DNA from 3 places in the Chryseobacterium proteolyticum genome. Region 1 is predicted to be linked to each of the others. Evidence: riboswitches for the same ligand, from Rfam matches in the RefSeq annotation. Region 1 holds a riboswitch; each other region holds the start of a gene.

The links. A riboswitch is a leader RNA that binds a small molecule or an ion and turns the genes downstream of it on or off. The one in region 1 is predicted to bind cobalamin.
Region 2: it holds a riboswitch for cobalamin, as region 1 does, so the genes downstream of both, metE (5-methyltetrahydropteroyltriglutamate--homocysteine S-methyltransferase) here and ACJ5H0_RS14310 (TonB-dependent receptor plug domain-containing protein) in region 1, are expected to answer to the same signal.
Region 3: it holds a riboswitch for cobalamin, as region 1 does, so the genes downstream of both, prpB (methylisocitrate lyase) here and ACJ5H0_RS14310 (TonB-dependent receptor plug domain-containing protein) in region 1, are expected to answer to the same signal.

The regions. Positions count from the first base shown of each region.
Region 1 covers NZ_JBJLWK010000003.1:724,534-730,766, reverse strand. The annotation lists gene ACJ5H0_RS14320 (cell surface protein) at 1-108, opposite strand, end outside; partial or broken gene ACJ5H0_RS14315 (YncE family protein) at 122-1,259, opposite strand; gene ACJ5H0_RS14310 (TonB-dependent receptor plug domain-containing protein) at 1,256-3,094, opposite strand; cobalamin riboswitch at 3,395-3,578, opposite strand; gene ACJ5H0_RS14305 (transporter) at 3,679-4,608, opposite strand; gene ACJ5H0_RS14300 (cytochrome-c peroxidase) at 4,647-5,696, opposite strand; gene ACJ5H0_RS14295 (MbnP family protein) at 5,686-6,233, opposite strand, start outside.
Region 2 covers NZ_JBJLWK010000001.1:964,538-970,770, forward strand. The annotation lists gene ACJ5H0_RS04485 (hypothetical protein) at 333-806, shown strand; gene ACJ5H0_RS04490 (VOC family protein) at 929-1,276, shown strand; gene ACJ5H0_RS04495 (Crp/Fnr family transcriptional regulator) at 1,324-1,980, shown strand; gene ACJ5H0_RS04500 (Lrp/AsnC family transcriptional regulator) at 1,872-2,333, opposite strand; cobalamin riboswitch at 2,488-2,673, shown strand; partial or broken gene metE (5-methyltetrahydropteroyltriglutamate--homocysteine S-methyltransferase) at 2,932-5,242, shown strand; gene ACJ5H0_RS04510 (hypothetical protein) at 5,376-5,753, shown strand; gene ACJ5H0_RS04515 (HNH endonuclease) at 6,066-6,233, shown strand, end outside.
Region 3 covers NZ_JBJLWK010000004.1:145,903-152,135, reverse strand. The annotation lists partial or broken gene ACJ5H0_RS16470 (bifunctional 2-methylcitrate dehydratase/aconitate hydratase) at 1-283, opposite strand, end outside; gene prpC (bifunctional 2-methylcitrate synthase/citrate synthase) at 329-1,474, opposite strand; gene prpB (methylisocitrate lyase) at 1,467-2,375, opposite strand; cobalamin riboswitch at 2,781-2,973, opposite strand; gene ACJ5H0_RS16455 (aminotransferase-like domain-containing protein) at 3,240-4,268, opposite strand; gene ACJ5H0_RS16450 (GntR family transcriptional regulator) at 4,213-4,653, opposite strand; gene ACJ5H0_RS16445 (hypothetical protein) at 4,949-5,308, shown strand; gene ACJ5H0_RS16440 (hypothetical protein) at 5,728-5,883, shown strand; gene ACJ5H0_RS16435 (DEAD/DEAH box helicase) at 6,064-6,233, shown strand, end outside.

The DNA.
Region 1 (6,233 bases):
TCCCTTAAATGAAAACTCTTCATCTCTGTCACTTTTACATCCTGATATTCCGGTTAAAAGAAATATAACCAGTACAGCAGGTATTATTTTTAAAATTTTTCTGTCCATATCTAAGATTCAGTTATTTATATAAAAAGGTAAAGTGAGCCGGAATATTCCCTCCTTCCGTTTTCCATTTAAAATGACCACTTTTATTAAAGCAATAGACAAATCCCGTGGATACATAATTCCTCGCATCGGTAATATAAATATCCTCAGTAATGGGATTTACAGCAATTCCATAAGGAGCCTTGATTGCATCTGCATATTCCTGATCGATAATTTTATCAGAAATCACCTGTTCGGTCTTTACATCAATAATTCCAAAAGTTTTAGTGTAAGAATGGGTATTATAATTGAATTCATTTCCATAGTAATAAAGCTTATCATTCACAATGGTCATTTCACTCACTGCGAGATGAAAATCTTTTTTCACAGTTCCGGTTGCTACATCAACGAGGAATAAACTTGATGGTACATTGTAATAATCTCCTCTTGAGCTTACATACAAATCCCCGTAATTATCCTTTTTAAGGCGGTGAAGGTTGATTGCAACATTTATTTTTTTTACTTTCTGTAAATGTATTGAGATCGATCACAGAAACAGTTTTATCATAATTTGGAACCATATACCCTCCTGAATTAGCTACAAAAAGCTGGTTTCCCACAATCTCAATTTCTTCAGGCTGATATCCTACGGTAACTTGTCTTTGAATGGCAAGGGAAGTCGTATCAATCTCCACAACTTTTCCTTTAGGAGAATTAGGATTGATATCAACAGGCCCAGCGTAACTGCTGGCATAGGCTTTTCCATCTTTGAATTTAATGTACCTGCAGTTTTGTAACTGGATTGTTTTGATTCGCTTTGCTGTTTTTGCATCCAGCACTTCGATTTTATTGGACACATTCACCACAACATACAATTTACCTCCGTAAATCTGAATATCATTTCCCACATCGCCTAATTCTTTAACAACATTGGGATTAATTTCTGCATAAATATTTCTTCTGTAGTTTCCTGTTGTATAATCAAAAAAATCAAGAGTGCATTTATTGCTCCCCATATTTCCTTCATTCAAAACATAAAAACCTTTGATTGCAGTATTTTCCGGTTGTGTAAGACCCGTCTCAACTTCTTCTTTCGGAGTGTATTCATCTGTTCTGCATGACAGTAGTGAAAACGCAATGAATAAGAACACGTAATAGCTTATTTTTTTCATAATGTATAGCTTACAATAAGTTTAAAATTTCTTCCTGGCATTGGATAGTTCCTTACCACATCATAGTGCTGATTCAAAGTATTATTGACCTCAAAGCTTACCTTGAACTGGTGAGAATACCAGTTAAACCTTTTCTGAATCGATAAATCGTGCGTATACCAGGGTTTGATGAGATTATATTCAATATTGTTTTGTTGTGCATCATAACGTTTCCCCGTATACATAAAGCTATAATTAAAGCTCCACTCCTTATAATCAGCCATCAAAGTAAAAGTTCCTGAATGCCACGGCACATAAGGAATCTGATCTCCATAATATGACTCTCCTTTTTCAGTAAAATCGCGTGCACTTTGGTAGGTATAGCTCAACAATGGTTTCAATATTACTTTCCCAAGGTCCAGCTCAGCCTGTATATTCACATCTGATCCTATGATCTGAACATCTCCAAGATTCGTCATCATCCATCTGAAAAGATTGGTTGTGGGCACTGCAATGATCTTATTTTCCACTTTGTTATAATACCCGTCTGCCTTGAAGTAAATACTTTTCAGAACCTGATGGTTATAAGTCTTCTGATAAGTAAAACCTACGTCATATTGATTGGTAAATTCAGGTTTAAGAAAAACATTCCCGATCATGGTATAGTACAGGTCATTGAAAGTCGGCATTCTAAAAATCCTTTTATAAAATGCTCTCACAGTTAAATTCTTAAAGGCCAGTGGCTGGTAACTCAAAAATGCAGAGGGTGTCCATTCACTCTTATCCGGCGACTTGGAATTACGTTCAACATTCTCCCGAATAAAAGTGCCTAAAACACTTCCAAGAAATTTAAACCGGTTCCATTGGTAAGTGGTTGCAAAAGCAACCAATGAGGTATAACGCGTGGGAAATGAGAAAAGCTTAAGATCGGAATCCAGATTATTATACTGGAAATCAACATTAGCACTAACATCCCAGTTTGGTGTAATTGAGTAAATATTGGAAGATGATAAATATAATTCTCTCTGGATATATGTATTATCCGTTTTTAAAGCCGTTTCAGCTACATTTACCGTATCCATATACCGGGTATAGTCGTAGGCAAATTTAGCTTTGAGCTGAGTCTCAAATTTTGAAAATATTTTTTTCCTCAGGTGAGCCTGAACAAAATAATTTCTATCAAGTAATTTTTGTCCTTTCGGATCAAAACCATTATTCACAATTGCTGAGGGAATCCCACGATCTGAAATATATCCGTAGCCCCTGACATTCCAGTCTCCATTATTCAGATTTCCCTGCAGGCTGGTCTCAAATCTTTTGGCAGTAATATAAGAATCATATCTTGTTGCAATTGTATCATTGGCTATAGTACCATCAGGGTGTTTTTTCTGGTATTTGTATTTATATTGTCCGTCACTCTGTATAAATTCGGAGCTGAAACTTACGGAAATTTTATCTGAAAGCTTTTGCTCCAATCGAAATGACGGGTTGAAAAGATCGATTGAGCTGTTTTTTATTCTAAGTACAAGATTCGTTTTTTTATTTCCGGAAAAATAAGGAGTCTTGGGTTGGAGATAAATTGAGCCGGAAGATCCAAAATCTTTTGCAGGCTGAAAGATCTCACTTTTCTGTCCGTTGTATAATGAAATTTCTCCGATATCATCCAGCGAAAACTTTCCCAGATCGATAACCCCGTTTTGTGCATTTCCCAATTGAATCCCATCATAGAAAACACCGACATGCTGGCTACCCATGCTTCGGATATTAACCGTTTTCAATCCGCCAATTCCACCGTAATCCTTGATCTGTACTCCCGAAAAATAGCGTAATGCATCGGCTACGGACTGGCTGTTCAACCTTTCCAGCTGTTCTCCTGAAAGAGTTTGAGCGGGAAGAATTTCTTTAAAATCTTTTTTATAATGGTAACCGGAAGGATCCCTTTTTCCTTTATACTATCTCTTGACTGAGAAAAATAAAGCTGGTTAATTAGCACAAGGATTGTGATAATTATTTTTTTAGTTGTAAAAGTAAATTTCGGTTCCATTAGCTCACTGAGAATAATCTTGACACTAATGGATATAAGAAAGCAGCAATAACATTGTACAGCCATAGCTGCACAGAAGCATTGTTGTCCTTAGCTTTATTCCACGAAAGCATCAAACTTTAATCTTCTGGCAGGTCTTCTGACTTACTCCATTTTTGAAATCCTTCCCATTAAAAACAGTGGATATATACATCAAAAATTTTGGTTTAGAGTTTACAGCAGCGGGTCTGTTCCGGATTTACACCGGATTCCCTTTTAAAAGCCTTTTACAGCTCACCAGATTCCGGCAAAGATAGAAAATTCTTCTTAGAAACAATATTATACTTAATAAAATGATTTTCAACAGAATAAAAACAAACATTCCGTTACATGAGTAACGGAATGTTCATTTGATTTTTATATCCCAAAGTTAATAAACACACTGAATCTGGATTTAGCTTCAATGTTTCCACCGGCCAGATTTGAATAGGCAGGAAGCATCAGTTCACTACCCAGGCTCCATTTACTATAGGAAAGTTCAAAGCCTAATTTTCCATATAAAGCACTTCCGGCAGTATCCGGTAAGGCTTCATCAAATTGCTTATTCCTATCATATACTTCTCCCTGTAATCCGGCTTTCCCGGAAAAGATCATTTTTTTGTCCGCATAAAGCTGATAAAATCCGGTAGCTGCATAGTTCCATTGGTTTCCAAACTGATAATACTTCTTATTTTCACCTTTAACAGTATAATCCGTATTAACAATTACCGCAACTTTGTTCTTTTGGTATTTATAATTCACAACCATCTGATAATCCCAGCTTCCTGTTCCCAATTGGAAACTCGGATTCACTCCCGTAATTCCTTTTTCATCAAATCTTCCTAACGGAACTTTTATTCCTAATCCTCCATTTAATTGGTGAGATGCATCTTTAGAATTGATCAGCTGATAAATACCCATTACATTCAGATCCCCTATTCCATTAATTCTGATGTCTCCCTGCATTGTTTTTTTTTCATGAAACTGAAAAGGGAGACTCCCGTAAACACTCAGCTTTTTCGTAATGGGAACTTTTCCCCATAACTGGATGGTATTGAAGTACTGATCCTGGGTGAGATCATTCACAAAAAGGTTTTCTTTGGCTTTATAATGCTGTGCAAAATATTTTATTCCTATAAATTGAGGATTAAGCAAAGACTCAAATCCTGATGATCCATTTCCTGCAGCACAGCCACAAGCATCACAATCATCATCAAAAAATTTGCTGGGGTTAAAACTATTTTCAGGAATATACAAACTGTCTCTTATGGGTTCTGCATAGGCTATTTGGCATAAAAATAAACCCAATACTATTAAAAAAAATGTTTTTCATGTTTGATTAAAATTTATTCTGAGAATTTTGGGTTGGTAACAAAGTCTTTATCAGATAGAGTTTTCAGGAAAGCAATAATGGACTGCTTCTCCGCATTGTTCATCGTGAGTCCGATATGTCCGTTTTGTTTAAGCAGCGGATCAAGGTTAGGATTGTCCTCTACATTATCCGAGTAAAAATTAAGAACAGCATCCAGGGTATAGAATCTCCCGTCATGCATATAAGGTGCTGTATATTCCACATTCCTTAAGCTGGGTACCCGGAATTTCATCCAATCTACCTGATCCAATGTTACCCTATAACGCCCGGCATCCTTAAACTGACTATTGTAATACATCCCTGTATTGCGGAAACTTTCATCCGTAAACAATTCTCCACTATGGCATGAGGAACATTTCTGCTGGAATAGTGCCATTCCCTTCATTTCCGTTGTAGTAAAAGTTGCTTTTCCCTGCTTATACTGGTCATACTTAGAATTAGCAGAAATCATCGTTACCATGAACTGTGACAAAGCCTTCAAAACCCTTTCCCCTGTAATATATTCATCACCATAAGCGGCTTTGAAAAGATTTCTATACTTGCTATCGGCATTTAATTTAGCAATCACTTCAGGCATTGAACTATCCATTTCGTTTGCGTCGGTAATAGGAATAATGGGTTGCTCATTAAGGTTATGAATTACCCCATCCCACATATATCGCTTTAAGAATGCCATATTCTGGATAGGAGGGGCATTGCGTATTCCGATCCTGTCATCCACCCCATGGCTCACATTATGCCCATGGTGCGTAAAAGCATTTTCCTGTATATGGCAGAAGCCGCACGAAATGGTATTATTTCGGGAAAGCCTTCCTTCGTAGAATAATTTCCTTCCCAGCTCTACTCCATTTTTGGTGATCGAATTCCCCGTTTTATCAAACGTCATTTCAGGAAAATAAGCTGGAAACTGTAAGTTATAAGCCTCATCCTTTTCCAATGGCTCAATAACCTCATCTGAGCACGATATGATATTAAAAAATGTAACAATAATCAATCCTGCCTTCAGAATATTTTTAATCTTCATCATTATGAACGTGGTTTACGGTAAACATTTTAGTAAGGTTGTTGGTTACACTTACCAAATGCGGACTCGATCCCATCATCATATCGTTAGATGTATTAAGGGTAAGTTTTGTGTCACCACTCAGATACTGATTAAGATCGGCCAAAATATGAATCGACGGTCTTATTTTTCCGGTCACTCTCGCCGTTGTTGGGAGGTCTAAAGTAATTTCCCGGTATAAATCAGGAGTATTATTAGCCGCTACATTTCCCATATTTCCCGTATGATTCATAAACTCCTTCTCTGCAGCAGTACTCCCGTATTTCCCTTCCAGCTTTACAAAAACATAGCCCGCAGCCCAGGACCAGGACATCCCCTTTGTTTTAGCTTTATTCCAAAACTCTGCCTGCCCGTCCATTCCCAGGAGATAAGCATTCTGGCTGATTCCCAGACCAAACTTCACTTTTTTATAATTGTTTTTAGGAATTCCGGTAAGGTTTACATAAACGATTCCTGCTACGGCATCTGCCTGGTCTATGATAAAGGCTCCTTTATCAG
Region 2 (6,233 bases), on a different contig from region 1:
AACAGCTTAATGTAATTTTCTTATTATTTTCAATTTATCAGATAATTGCACTAGTGTCGCTTTTTGGATGCTACCCTTCAGATATATTTTACTGTCAATATTCTATTTATGGTTTGATGATAACATATCCCATTTCAGTTGTTAGCTTTATGATTAGATTTGCTGCTAGGGATTCAGAAATAATAGTCATTATTATTCAATCATTTATTTTTTTGATCTTAGCTTTGATTTACATATTGTTAAAACGTAAAATTCAACAATCCAGTAAGGCAAGATGACATTGCTCTTGAAAATTATTATGAGAAATTCACCATAGATTATAATCAACATAAATGTTAAAAAAAACATCAACATCCCAAATAGTATTTTTTAGTGTTTTTCTAATCATTTTCTTTGTACATAATTTTGTATTACAACCGATGATCAGAGAGACCTACTTATCTTCTGATCTCAAAAATTTTGAAGAAAGCTCCTGGAAATATACAGTGATTGTATTTTTCGCTCTTTTGTCCCTAATGTTTTTCTTAACAATTAAATCAAAAATAAAAGATCTTTCAAACTTACCCATTGCTATTTTTGTTTTAGGACTCAGTTGTTTCGCAGGATTACATCGTCCAATAAATGATCTTTTACTTTACATCAATATGAAAGTTGAGAAAGGAAGAAATTCAAAAGAATATAAAGTTGTTAATCATCAAGATTATAAGACCTTTTGGTTGAATGGTAAAACCTCAATACATGATAATAATGATTTGAATAAAGTAAATACATTCAGGCTGAAAAAAAAATTTAAAACCCATTTTTGAAATGAATACCAATGATACAGTCCTTGTTCCATTGAGAAGGGGTCTGATCAATATTGATTATCTTTATTAATATTTCAAACACAGCATAAAAAATATGCAGTGTTTACATTAAAAACAAAACCATGGAAATTCAAAACATTGATCATATCGTTCTAACGGTAGCTGATATCGAAAAAACCATCTCTTTTTATACAGACATCCTTGGATTTGAAGCGGTCTCATTCGGAGATAACCGGAAAGCGCTTGCTTTTGGAAACCAAAAAATCAACCTGCATCAGAAAGGCAATGAATTTGAGCCAAAGGCACTACATGCTACTCCCGGTTCTGCAGATCTGTGCTTTATTGCCACAACAGATGTACATGATATTTTAAAAGAACTTAAAGAAAAAAAACATCGAAATCATCGAGGGTATTGTTATCAGAACCGGAGCAACAGGCAAAATAAGGTCCGTCTACTTCCGGGATCCTGATCAGAACCTGATTGAAGTGAGTAATTATATTTAAAATCTTCTTGAGCATGTCCCCAGATAAAAACGCCTTGGCTAAAATCCTTAGTAATTTCGAACAGGAAGAATTACCCAACAAAACCTTGCTAACGGAAGAAGGTAAGATGGCGCGTAAATTTTACTATCTCAAAAAAGGAGTTGCCAGAGGTTGGCTTAATAATGACGGTAAGGAAATTACATTTCAGTTTTTGTTTGAAGGAAACTTTATTTCGTCGTGGGAAAGTTTGTTTTATAATTCTCCAAGTATTTATAATATCGAAACGATAGAACCCTGTACTGTATACAGCACTTCTATTGAGGATTTCAGACAAATAATTGAAAATAATCCGGACAGCAAGGAACTTTATTACAGCTATCTACAGGAACGCTTACTTAAATATCAGAAGCTCTTTATTTCCCGTATAAAAGATTCTGCAGAGGAAAGATATAATGAGCTTATAAAGCAATCCCCCGAGATTTTCCGCCGGGTTCCTCAGTATTATATTGCATCTTATCTTGGTATCACTTCTGTATCATTAAGCAGGATCAGAGGAAAAAAAAATCTAATAAGAGATGTACTCTATATAGTAACTCCATGGTTATTCTTCACTTCTGCCATTACAAAAGTACTGTGTGTGCTTCCTATCGAGTCGACGGAACCTAATTTATTAAATACAAAATCCTGGTAGTGTTTCATATCGCGTACCTGAACTTTGAGAAGGAAATCAAAATCGCCCGAAATATTATAGCATTCCGCAACTTCGTCTATCAGTGTAATTTCCTGTACAAAATCATTTCCCACAGACCTGTCGTGGATCTTTAATTTAACCTGACAGAAAACTGTAAAACCACGATTCAGTTTCTCAGCTTCCAGGACAGCCGCATAATGTTTGATATAACCCTCCTGCTCCAACCTTTTAACACGCTCAAAAACAGGAGATGGAGAAAGATTAATTTCCTTTGCCAATTCTTTAACGGTCAATTTTGCATTTTTTTGAAGGATCCTTAACAATTGAAGGTCTTTATCGTCTAGTCTTTCCACAGGATAATATTCTTTTTTCGATTTATATTTTCAAATTTACAGAATAAATAACTTACAAATTCAATTCAAACAAAACAATATCCTTAATTTTTACATTTAAGCCAATTAAACATCTTAAATTAATACCTTTACACCCTATTTTGTTCTTTAACATACTTCATCAAACGGAAAAGGTTTTACTTAAGGTAGATTAATAGGGAATCGTGTGAAAATCACGAGCTGTCGCGCAACTGTAAGTAACACAACAGAGGTTTTTGTCCCTGAATATCCACTGCCACAAGCGGGAAGGATGACAAAAACTGTTACAAGTCAGGAGACCTGCCTGTCCCGAATTGACAATGCTTTCGCGGTCTGAAGCTTTTGGTCATACAGATGATACTTTTGAACGTATTGGATTGGGTTTTAACTCAGAATTTATTTGAGTTTAAACGTAATGTTTTTTATGAAAATTAATTTCAGGTTACCTAACAATCTACTCTTCACTGGGAAAATTACGTCTATATTGTATCTTCTCTATTGCTAAAAACTATTTCCCGATTGCGTTATGAAGCATTATAAGAACTTTTAAAACCAAAATTTAATTAAAAGTTTAAAGAAAATGCAAACACACATCCTTGGCTATCCGCGAATCGGTAGCAACAGAGAACTTAAAAAAGCCTGCGAACTATATTGGGCAGGTAAAACATCGTTACAGGAACTTTTAGAGGCAGGAAAAAAGATCAGAAAGCAAAACTGGGAACTACAACAAGAAGCCGGAATTGATCTGATTCCATCCAATGACTTTTCTTTTTATGATCAGGTATTGGACATGACATTGTCTGTTGGAGCTATTCCTTCCCGTTATCAGGATATTACACCAAATGAGCTAGATCTTTACTTTGCTATGGCCAGAGGTTATCAGAAAGAAGGGCACGATATTACAGCCATGGAAATGACAAAATGGTTTGATACCAATTATCATTATATCGTTCCAGAATTCCAAAAAGATCAGCAATTCAAATTATTCTCCCATAAAATCGTTAATGAGTTTATTGAAGCGAAGGAAGCAGGAATTCATACAAAGCCTGTTATCCTTGGATTGGTAACCTATTTATTATTAGGAAAAGAAAAAGAAGAAGGTTTTGATAAATTGGATTTAGCACAAAATCTGCTTCCGGTTTACGTTGAGATCTTAAAAGAGCTTGAAAACAACGGAGCAGAATGGATTCAGCTGGATGAGCCGTTTTTAGCACTAGACCTTGATCAGAAAGCAAAAGAAGTTTACCAGAACATTTATGCTGAAATTGCCAAACAGTTTCCGAACCTTAAATTTATTGTGACCACCTATTTTGATGGGTTAAAAGATAACCTTTCATTGGCCACTACTCTACCTGTTGATGCACTACACATTGATCTGGTAAGAGCCCCGGAACAATTGGATGAGGTCATCAATGCAATTCCTGAAACATTAATCCTCTCATTAGGAGTCGTAGACGGAAGAAATATCTGGAAAAACGATTTCAATCAGTCTCTGGTTTTCATCAAAAAAGCTATTGCAGCATTAGGTTCTGAAAGAGTTTTCATTGCACCGTCATGTTCATTACTTCATTCTCCTTTCGATCTTGACCTGGAGAAAAATGAAAATATACTATCTCCGGAGATCAAACAATGGATGGCTTTCGCCAGGCAAAAAGTTTATGAAATTGTTACCTTAAAAAAAATTAGCTTCAGAAAACCCGGATTACAATACTTTACAGGAATTAGCTGAAAATAAAAAAGCTATTGAAAACCGAAAAGTTTCAACACTAATTCACAATCAGGATGTGAAAAACCGTGTTACCGTAACTACAGAAAGTGACGCACAGAGAAACAGTCCTTTTAATGTGAGAAAAGAAGCACAGCAGAACGCATTGGAGCTTCCTTTATTTCCAACAACAACAATTGGGTCCTTTCCTCAAACCAAAGAAGTAAGAAGCTGGAGAGCTCAATTCAAGAAAGGAGATCTTACCGCCCAGAAATATGATCAGCTGCTTAAAGAAGAAACACAGAGAACCATCCAATGGCAAGAGGAAATCGGAATTGATGTATTGGTACATGGAGAATTTGAACGCAACGATATGGTCGAGTATTTTGGGGAACAGCTCGCAGGATTTGCATTTACTCAAAACGGATGGGTTCAAAGCTACGGAAGCCGCTGTGTAAAACCACCGGTTATTTATGGAGACGTTCACAGGCCTCAGCCAATGACGGTTTACTGGTCGCAATATGCCCAGTCATTAACTCAAAAATGGGTAAAAGGAATGTTGACCGGCCCTGTAACCATTCTTCAATGGTCATTTGTACGTGATGATCAGCCTCGTTCTACCACCTGTAAGCAGATTGCTTTGGCAATCCGTGATGAAGTAAACGATCTTGAAAAAGCAGGAATCAGAATTATCCAGATCGATGAACCAGCTATCAGAGAAGGTCTTCCTTTGCGTGAGGCAGAATGGCAAAATTACCTTCAATGGGCTGTAGAAGCTTTCAGAATCTCCGCAAGCGGTGTCGAGGATGCTACACAGATCCACACGCATATGTGTTATTCCGAGTTTAATGACATTATCCACAATATCGCTGATATGGATGCCGATGTTATCACGATAGAATGCTCAAGAAGCCAAATGGAGTTATTGAATGCTTTCGCAGACTTTAAATATCCAAACGAGATCGGCCCCGGAGTGTATGACATTCACTCTCCAAGAGTTCCATCAAAAGAGGAAATGGTTGCATTGCTGAAAAAAGCACAAGCCGTAATCCCGGCAGAACAGCTTTGGGTAAATCCGGATTGCGGATTGAAAACCCGTCATTGGGAGGAAACAGAAAAAGCATTGATCGCTATGGTAGCAGCTTCGAAAGAAGTGGCTGCAGCTTATTCGACTGAGAAAGTTTAGTTAGAAGCTGATTATTATTTTTTTTATGTTGCAAGGCAGAAGTGTAAGCTTCTGTTTTTTTTGTTTATTTTAAAGGTAATAAATAAAATTTGGAATAAATTTTTAAAAAGTTTAGATTAGACTTAAAAAATTAATGATTGAACATTTTAATGAAATATGTGAATTTCGCCAAAAAAATCCTATAGTAAAGGGAAAAGTCATTAAAACTGACGACCCAATTTTAGTGAATGTTAAAAATTCTCTTAAAAACCTTAAAAAAGAATTAGAAAGTAAATATAAAATTTTTAATGGTATCAATCTTTCCATAGAGGTTTCCAAAGGAGCAGCTAACTTCCCACATGTAACACATATCTGTATTTTACCCCCTAATCAAAAAGTATCAAATGGTATTTATGTAGCAATATGTTTTGATAAAGCAGGTAAAGGAGCTGTTGTAGGATGTTTAGAATCTAAAACAAATCCAAAAGGATTAAATGTAAAGCTTAGAAAAAAAAGGAAAAATAGCCCCTAAAATTGATGTTGACGGAGGCGGACAAAATACCAAATATAACAATGTTTTCGAAAACCCTAAAGAGTTTTATTATAAACTAGAAAATAATTATGAGTTAGAAGACCATATAAGTAGATCACTAAGTATTTGCCTTTATAATTTATCGTTAATAGAAGATTCTAGCTATTTACAGGCTAATGATTATTTAATGTCATCTATTAATCAAAAAGAAATTGAGCACTTTAATTTCAAAACTATAAAAGATGACAGAAAAAAAAATTGCTGTTTATATTCATTTAAGAAGGGGACAAAAAAATTTCAGAAATAAACTTATTGAAACATATAATAAAAAAATGTGCAGTAACTGGATGCGAAATTATTGAAATGTTAGAAGCTGCACATATATATCCTTATAAAGGCTCTAACACTAATAAAATACAAAATGGTCTCTTATTGCGTTCAGATATCCATACTTTATTTGATTTAGGGTTAATAAGTATA
Region 3 (6,233 bases), on a different contig from region 1:
TAGCTCCGATATTGAAAGCCGCCTGAACCGGATCCAATTGAAACTGAGTTCCCGGCACTTTTGCTCCATTCGGAACAACAGTTCCTTTTACAATAGGTCCCAATAATTTCGTACAGGCAGGATAAGTTAAAGCTTCCAATCCACATCCAATAGTATCTAAAAGGCAGTATTGGGCCGTTTTCCAGGCCAGGTCGTTTTTAATTTCGAAGTTCAATACGTAATCTGCAATATCTGTTAATACCTGATCTGGTTGTGGTCTTTCATTTGAAATGTGTGATGACATCTTTTTGTTTTAAGTTTAATTAGTTTATATTTTAAATCGATTGTATTATCTGCTTGTGATAGGAACAAATTCTTTATTTTCAGGCCCGGTGTAATTGGCACTTGGACGGATAATTTTGCCATCCTGCCTTTGTTCAATGATGTGGGCACTCCATCCGGTGACTCTTGAAATAACAAATAACGGAGTGAACATAAGGGTTGGCACTCCCATCAGATGATACGAAACCGCTGAGAACCAATCCAGGTTAGGGAACATTTTCTTTTCTTCCCACATTATGGTTTCCAGCCTTTCAGCAATATGATAAAGCAACATATCTCCGGCCTCTTCGGAAAGTTCTTTCGCTACTTTTTTTATCACTACGTTTCGCGGATCCGATATGGTGTACACCGGATGTCCAAATCCAATAATTACTTCTTTGTTACCAATACGCCTTCTGATATCCTCTTCCGCTTCATCCGGGGAATTATAACGACTCTGAATTTCGAAAGCCACTTCATTCGCCCCACCATGTTTAGGACCTCTTAAAGCACCGATAGCTCCCGTTATACAGGAATAAAAATCTGAAGAGGTTCCCGCAATAACACGCGCAGTAAAAGTAGAAGCGTTAAATTCATGCTCTGCATACAGATTAAGAGAGATTTCCATTGCCTTCACCCAGGAATCAGGTGCTTTTTTACCATGCAACAGGTGAAGAAAATGGCCCCCAATAGTATCATCATCAGTTTCTACATCAATCTCTTTTCCGTTATGCGTATAATGATACCAATACAAAAGTCCGGAACTGAATGATGCCAGTAATTTGTCTGCAATATCCCTTGCTCCCGCCACATTATGATCGTCTTTTTCAGGCTGAATACTTCCAATTGCTGAAACCATGGAGCGCATTACATCCATCGGATGGGCAGCTGCAGGAATACTTTTCAGGATATTTCTTACAGAATGTGGTAATCCTCTCAGTGATTTCAATTTGGCTTTATAGTTTTTTAGCTGGGCTCCTGTTGGTAGCTGTCCGTAAATAAGAAGATAGGCTACCTCCTCAAATTCTGCTTTTTCTGCGAGGTCCAAAATGTCATAACCTCTGTAATGGAGATCATTTCCACTTTTTCCTACACTGCAAAGTGCAGTATTACCTGCGGCAACCCCGGAAAGCGCTACACTTTTCTTAGGCTTAAATGTTGGTTCGTTATTCATTGACATTCTTGTTCTGTTTAAATAGGTTATCTAATTTTTGTTCGTAATCATGGTATCCAATGCTTTTGTAAAGCTCTTCCCGGGTCTGCATGGTATCAATTACATGAGCCTGGGTTCCATCTTTCCGGATATGCTCGTAAACATTCAGTGCTGCCTTATTTGCCGCCCGGAAAGCAGAAAGGGGATATAAAATCAAACCGACTCCCGCATCTTTCAGTTCATCAGCAGTATACATTTTAATCATTCCGAATTCTGTAATATTGGCCAGTACAGGAATACCTGTAGCGTCTACAAACTTTTGATAATAGCTTAAATCAGGAACAGCCTCCGCAAAGATGAAATCTGCTCCGGCTTCTTTATAGGCAACAGCCCTTTCCAATGTTTTTTCAAGCCCTTCATTGGCAAAAGCATCAGTACGTGCCCCGATCACAAAATTTTCATCCGTCCGAGCATCAACAGCAGCCTTCAAACGGTCTACCATTTCCTCTTTGCTTACCACTTCTTTACCTGGACGGTGCCCACAACGTTTCGCTCCCACCTGGTCTTCAATATGCAAAGCACCTGCTCCGGCTTTAATTAATGATTTTACAGTTCTTGCTACGTTGAATGCCGAAGGACCAAACCCCGTATCTACATCCACCAATAGAGGTAAATCACATACATTGGTTATTCGTTGAATATCGATCAGAACATCCTCAAGGGTCGTAATTCCCAGATCCGGAATTCCCAACGATCCTGCAGCAACTCCTCCTCCGGAAAGATAAATAGCATTGAATCCTGCCTGTTGCGCCAGCAATGCATGATTGGCATTGATAGCCCCGACAATCTGAAGAGGGTTTTCTTTTTGCATCGTCTCCCGGAAACGTAATCCGGCAGACTCTAGACTTACATTTTTACTCATCTTTAATATTATTGTTCGTTTTGATGTATTTTAACTCACATTCTTCCAACAATTTAAAGAAAGATTATTCTTTAAATGATTAAAATAATTAAACGACCTATAAACCTTAATGAATGGTTGAACAGCCTCATTACATTTTCATGTAATAACAATCCGGTCAAAGATTGCTGCCATCAGCCTGTAATGCTTATAAATCAATATAAAAGGTGCTGATAAAACTTCACAATACTTTGTAAAAGAGAAAATTATGGAAAGGGACTAATACGAGCAAGCTGTAGAAATGATACAGCCCTGAAAAGCAAAACCTGTAAACCATTTCTTAAAAATGATAATGTACACAAAAAGATATCGGGCACTGTTATCACATCGTATCATACCTGACTATAAGCTTCAGATCGCGAAAGCATCGTCAATTCGAAATAGGCAGGTCTCCTGACTTGTAACAATTTTTATCGTCCTTCCCATTCAAAAAAAGAACAGTGAACCCTGATTGATAAAAACCTTTTGAGTGTTACTTACAGTTGCGCGACAGTTCGTGATTCACACACGATTCCCTTTTAATTCACAGCTAAGTGTAACCAATTCCGGTTGATAAAGAAGTATAAATGAACTCCTTGGTGGTAAATATAGGTATTTTATTGAAACACGAAAATAATTATTTACGAACAACAGTTAGGAATTCGTAATTCTTTGAAAATAGGCATTATAAATATATTTTCAATTTTCAAAATCATAATCAAAATGATCTTGATTATGTAAAAGCCACTTGCAAAAAAAATCCGACAAACACGATTATTGAGAAAAGCATATGCTCTCAATATGAAAATATGATTCTGAATTAACAGATAAAAGCCGGAAAAACACTCACAATATCTGTTTCAAATTCTCACCTATATTTTGCAAAGCCAACAGGCTATGGGATGTGATACGTTCTGCAAAAATAATCCTGAAATGGTACCTGAACTGATCGGTAAGACTAAAAATTTCTCCTGGAGTAAATAATATTCTTTGCTGTTCGCAATAAGCGTAAAATTTCTCCATATCCACTCCTTCAGGCAAACTTCCCCAAATGCTGTATCCACCCTGAGGATCTTCAAAATAAGACCCATCCGGAAAATGGCTTTTTAATACCTCTAGCACATCTTTAGCCTGCTTATATAGCTGTTTACGAAATGAACGCAAATGTTTATCATAGCTATGGTCTTCAAGCAGTTTAATGACCATTTCCTGATATACCGGAGCAACAGATCTTCCTAAGGCAAACCTGGTTCTCTCTGCTTCCGCATGGAATTTTCCCGAATGCATCCATCCCAGGCGAATACCGGGAGCCAATGTTTTAGAAAAAGAAGAAAAAGTTATTACCCAGCCACCGGTATCAAAACTCCCAATCCCCGAAGGTCTCTCATTGCCAAAATAAAGGTCTCCGTAAATATCATTTTCGATAATCGGAAACTCATATTCTTCCGCAATGGAAAGCAGTTCTTTTTTTACAATATCCGACATCAGAATTCCGGTAGGATTGTGAAAATTAGGTGTAACTACAAGAGATCTGATATTATGATCCGCGCATATCTTTTTTAAATATCCCGTATCAAAACCATCTCTATCCCGGACAGGAATTTCTATGGCTTTAAGTTTCAGATTGGCAATTACTTCCAAAACAGAAAAAACGCACGGACTTTCAACAGCAATGAGATCACCGGCATTTGTCACAGATGCCAGGGCAATGTAAAGTGCCTGCAATGCTCCATCTGTAATGATTAATTTTTCAGGATGCAATGTGTATCCATATTGAGAAGCACGTTTAGCGATAAGATCTCTTAGTTCTAATGACCCGTTAGCAGGATAGTAGCGAAGAAGTGAAGTCCCTTTTTCGCGGATCACTTCCTGCATTTTTTTTTAAAATGAGCTTTTGCGGAATCAAAAGATCCGTAGGTGCTGCCGAATTAAATGAGGTATATTCGGAGGGCTTATTTCTTGATGAAATCAGAGCAACGTTTTTATTGAAAACTTCATTTTTTGAGACTGGGTAAAGTGGTAAGATTTCACTGTTTATTTGTGGAATATCAGCTGCTACAAAATAACCGGAACGGGGAATATTTTTCACCCATCCTTTCATCACCAGATGATCATAACCACTTTGAACCGAACTTGTACTCAGATGATAATTTTCTTTAATCTCTCTCACAGACGGTAGACGGGTGCCGGGCTTTAACATTCCAGTCTTTATTTTATCTTCAATAGCAGTGGTAAAAATCTCATATCTGTACGTCTTCATGGCGTTTCATCTTTTTCATAGCAAATGTACAAATGTGTTTGCACAAATGATTAAAAACCAACTGTACTGATTCAATTGTACTCAACTGTACTCATACAACAGTTTAATAATCCATTAGCTTTGGGTAAAAAAAGAATCATAATGGAAATTATATCCAAATTTACCGTAGGATCAGACCAGGGAATCGATCACCTTTTTGCTGTCATGAGACCTTATATCAGAAATACCTATTCTGGAAAAGTTTCATCGGAAAAAAATTGAAGAATACCTTGCCGAAAATGTAGAATACAGGAAAATGATCAATATCCTGAATGACTTATCCACCCAGCTCATTATGGTATTTGCAGATCATGAACCCGTCGGTTATTGCCTTTTTAAAAGCGGATCATTATATCCGGAAGCAACCGAAGGGGAGAGAATGACGGAAATAATTGATTTTTCTATCCTTCCTGAATATGATCAGCCTGAAATAAGACAATCATTATGGAACAAAAGCAGATCAGCTATTACTTTTACAGATCGTATCTGGATCAGCATAACTGAAGATGATCCCATGCTCTCATTCTTCAATTCGGTTGGATTTGAATTTATAAAAACGACCACCCTGAAAGCATTTTCACTCCCCGCAAAAATATACGAACTGAAGCTGAAGTAAATAAGACTATTCCTTTCTCATATTTACATTGTTATTTTTTGGAACAGATGTGGACAATATTTTAATTTTCTTAGCTTAGAGGAGGAAAAGCAACCTCAACAAACAGATCCTGTTAGCAAATATAATGTTGCTGACAGGATCATGTAATACATTAATTAAAAAAACAACCCATTACAAAAGATTTTGACCTTATATTTACAAACAGAAGCCCGATTCTTTATGGCTAAAAGCTGTTTTTAAACAATTTTTTGAAAATCAATTAATTAAAACATCGATTATCCCTTATTTTTTCGTATCTTTGCACTTAATAAATAACCAGGCCTCTGCCTTTGCTATCTGTTACAGTTTAGAATACTTATTTTTTTCTTTCAGTTTTTGCTTTTTCAGCTGCCAAAAATTAACCCTTATTTATTTCTTGAATGAATATATATACAGGCAACTTTAAAAAACAAAGAATAGAAAAACAATTTGAAGATCCTTTTACTCCTTTAGGAGATTTACTCTCAGTAGAAATTACAAAAGAAGACCATTACGCAGGCTCCAGGGTTTACGGGCGTATAGAGGTGCTCATTTAATGTGAGGCATGCCACGCTATTGCAAACTCAGCAACGATCTTTATTTATTCAGATTATTGGTGAACAAAGCAAATGAAACAACGGGAAAAATTATTTTTTTCCGATACACCAACAATAAAATAAATATTCAATTCCTGATAAAGAATTGGTCAAAGGTCGAAGATTCGGCAAACCTTATCAATGAATTTCAAAAATTTAAATTTAATTAATCCCATTATCCGCGCCGCTACAGAGACAGGATATTCTAAACCGACAGAAATACAGGCGGATGTTATTCCGCAGATTTTGATGGGTAGAGATATTTTGGGGTTTGGACCTAAGGAACCTGGAAAAACAGCAGCATTTACCAT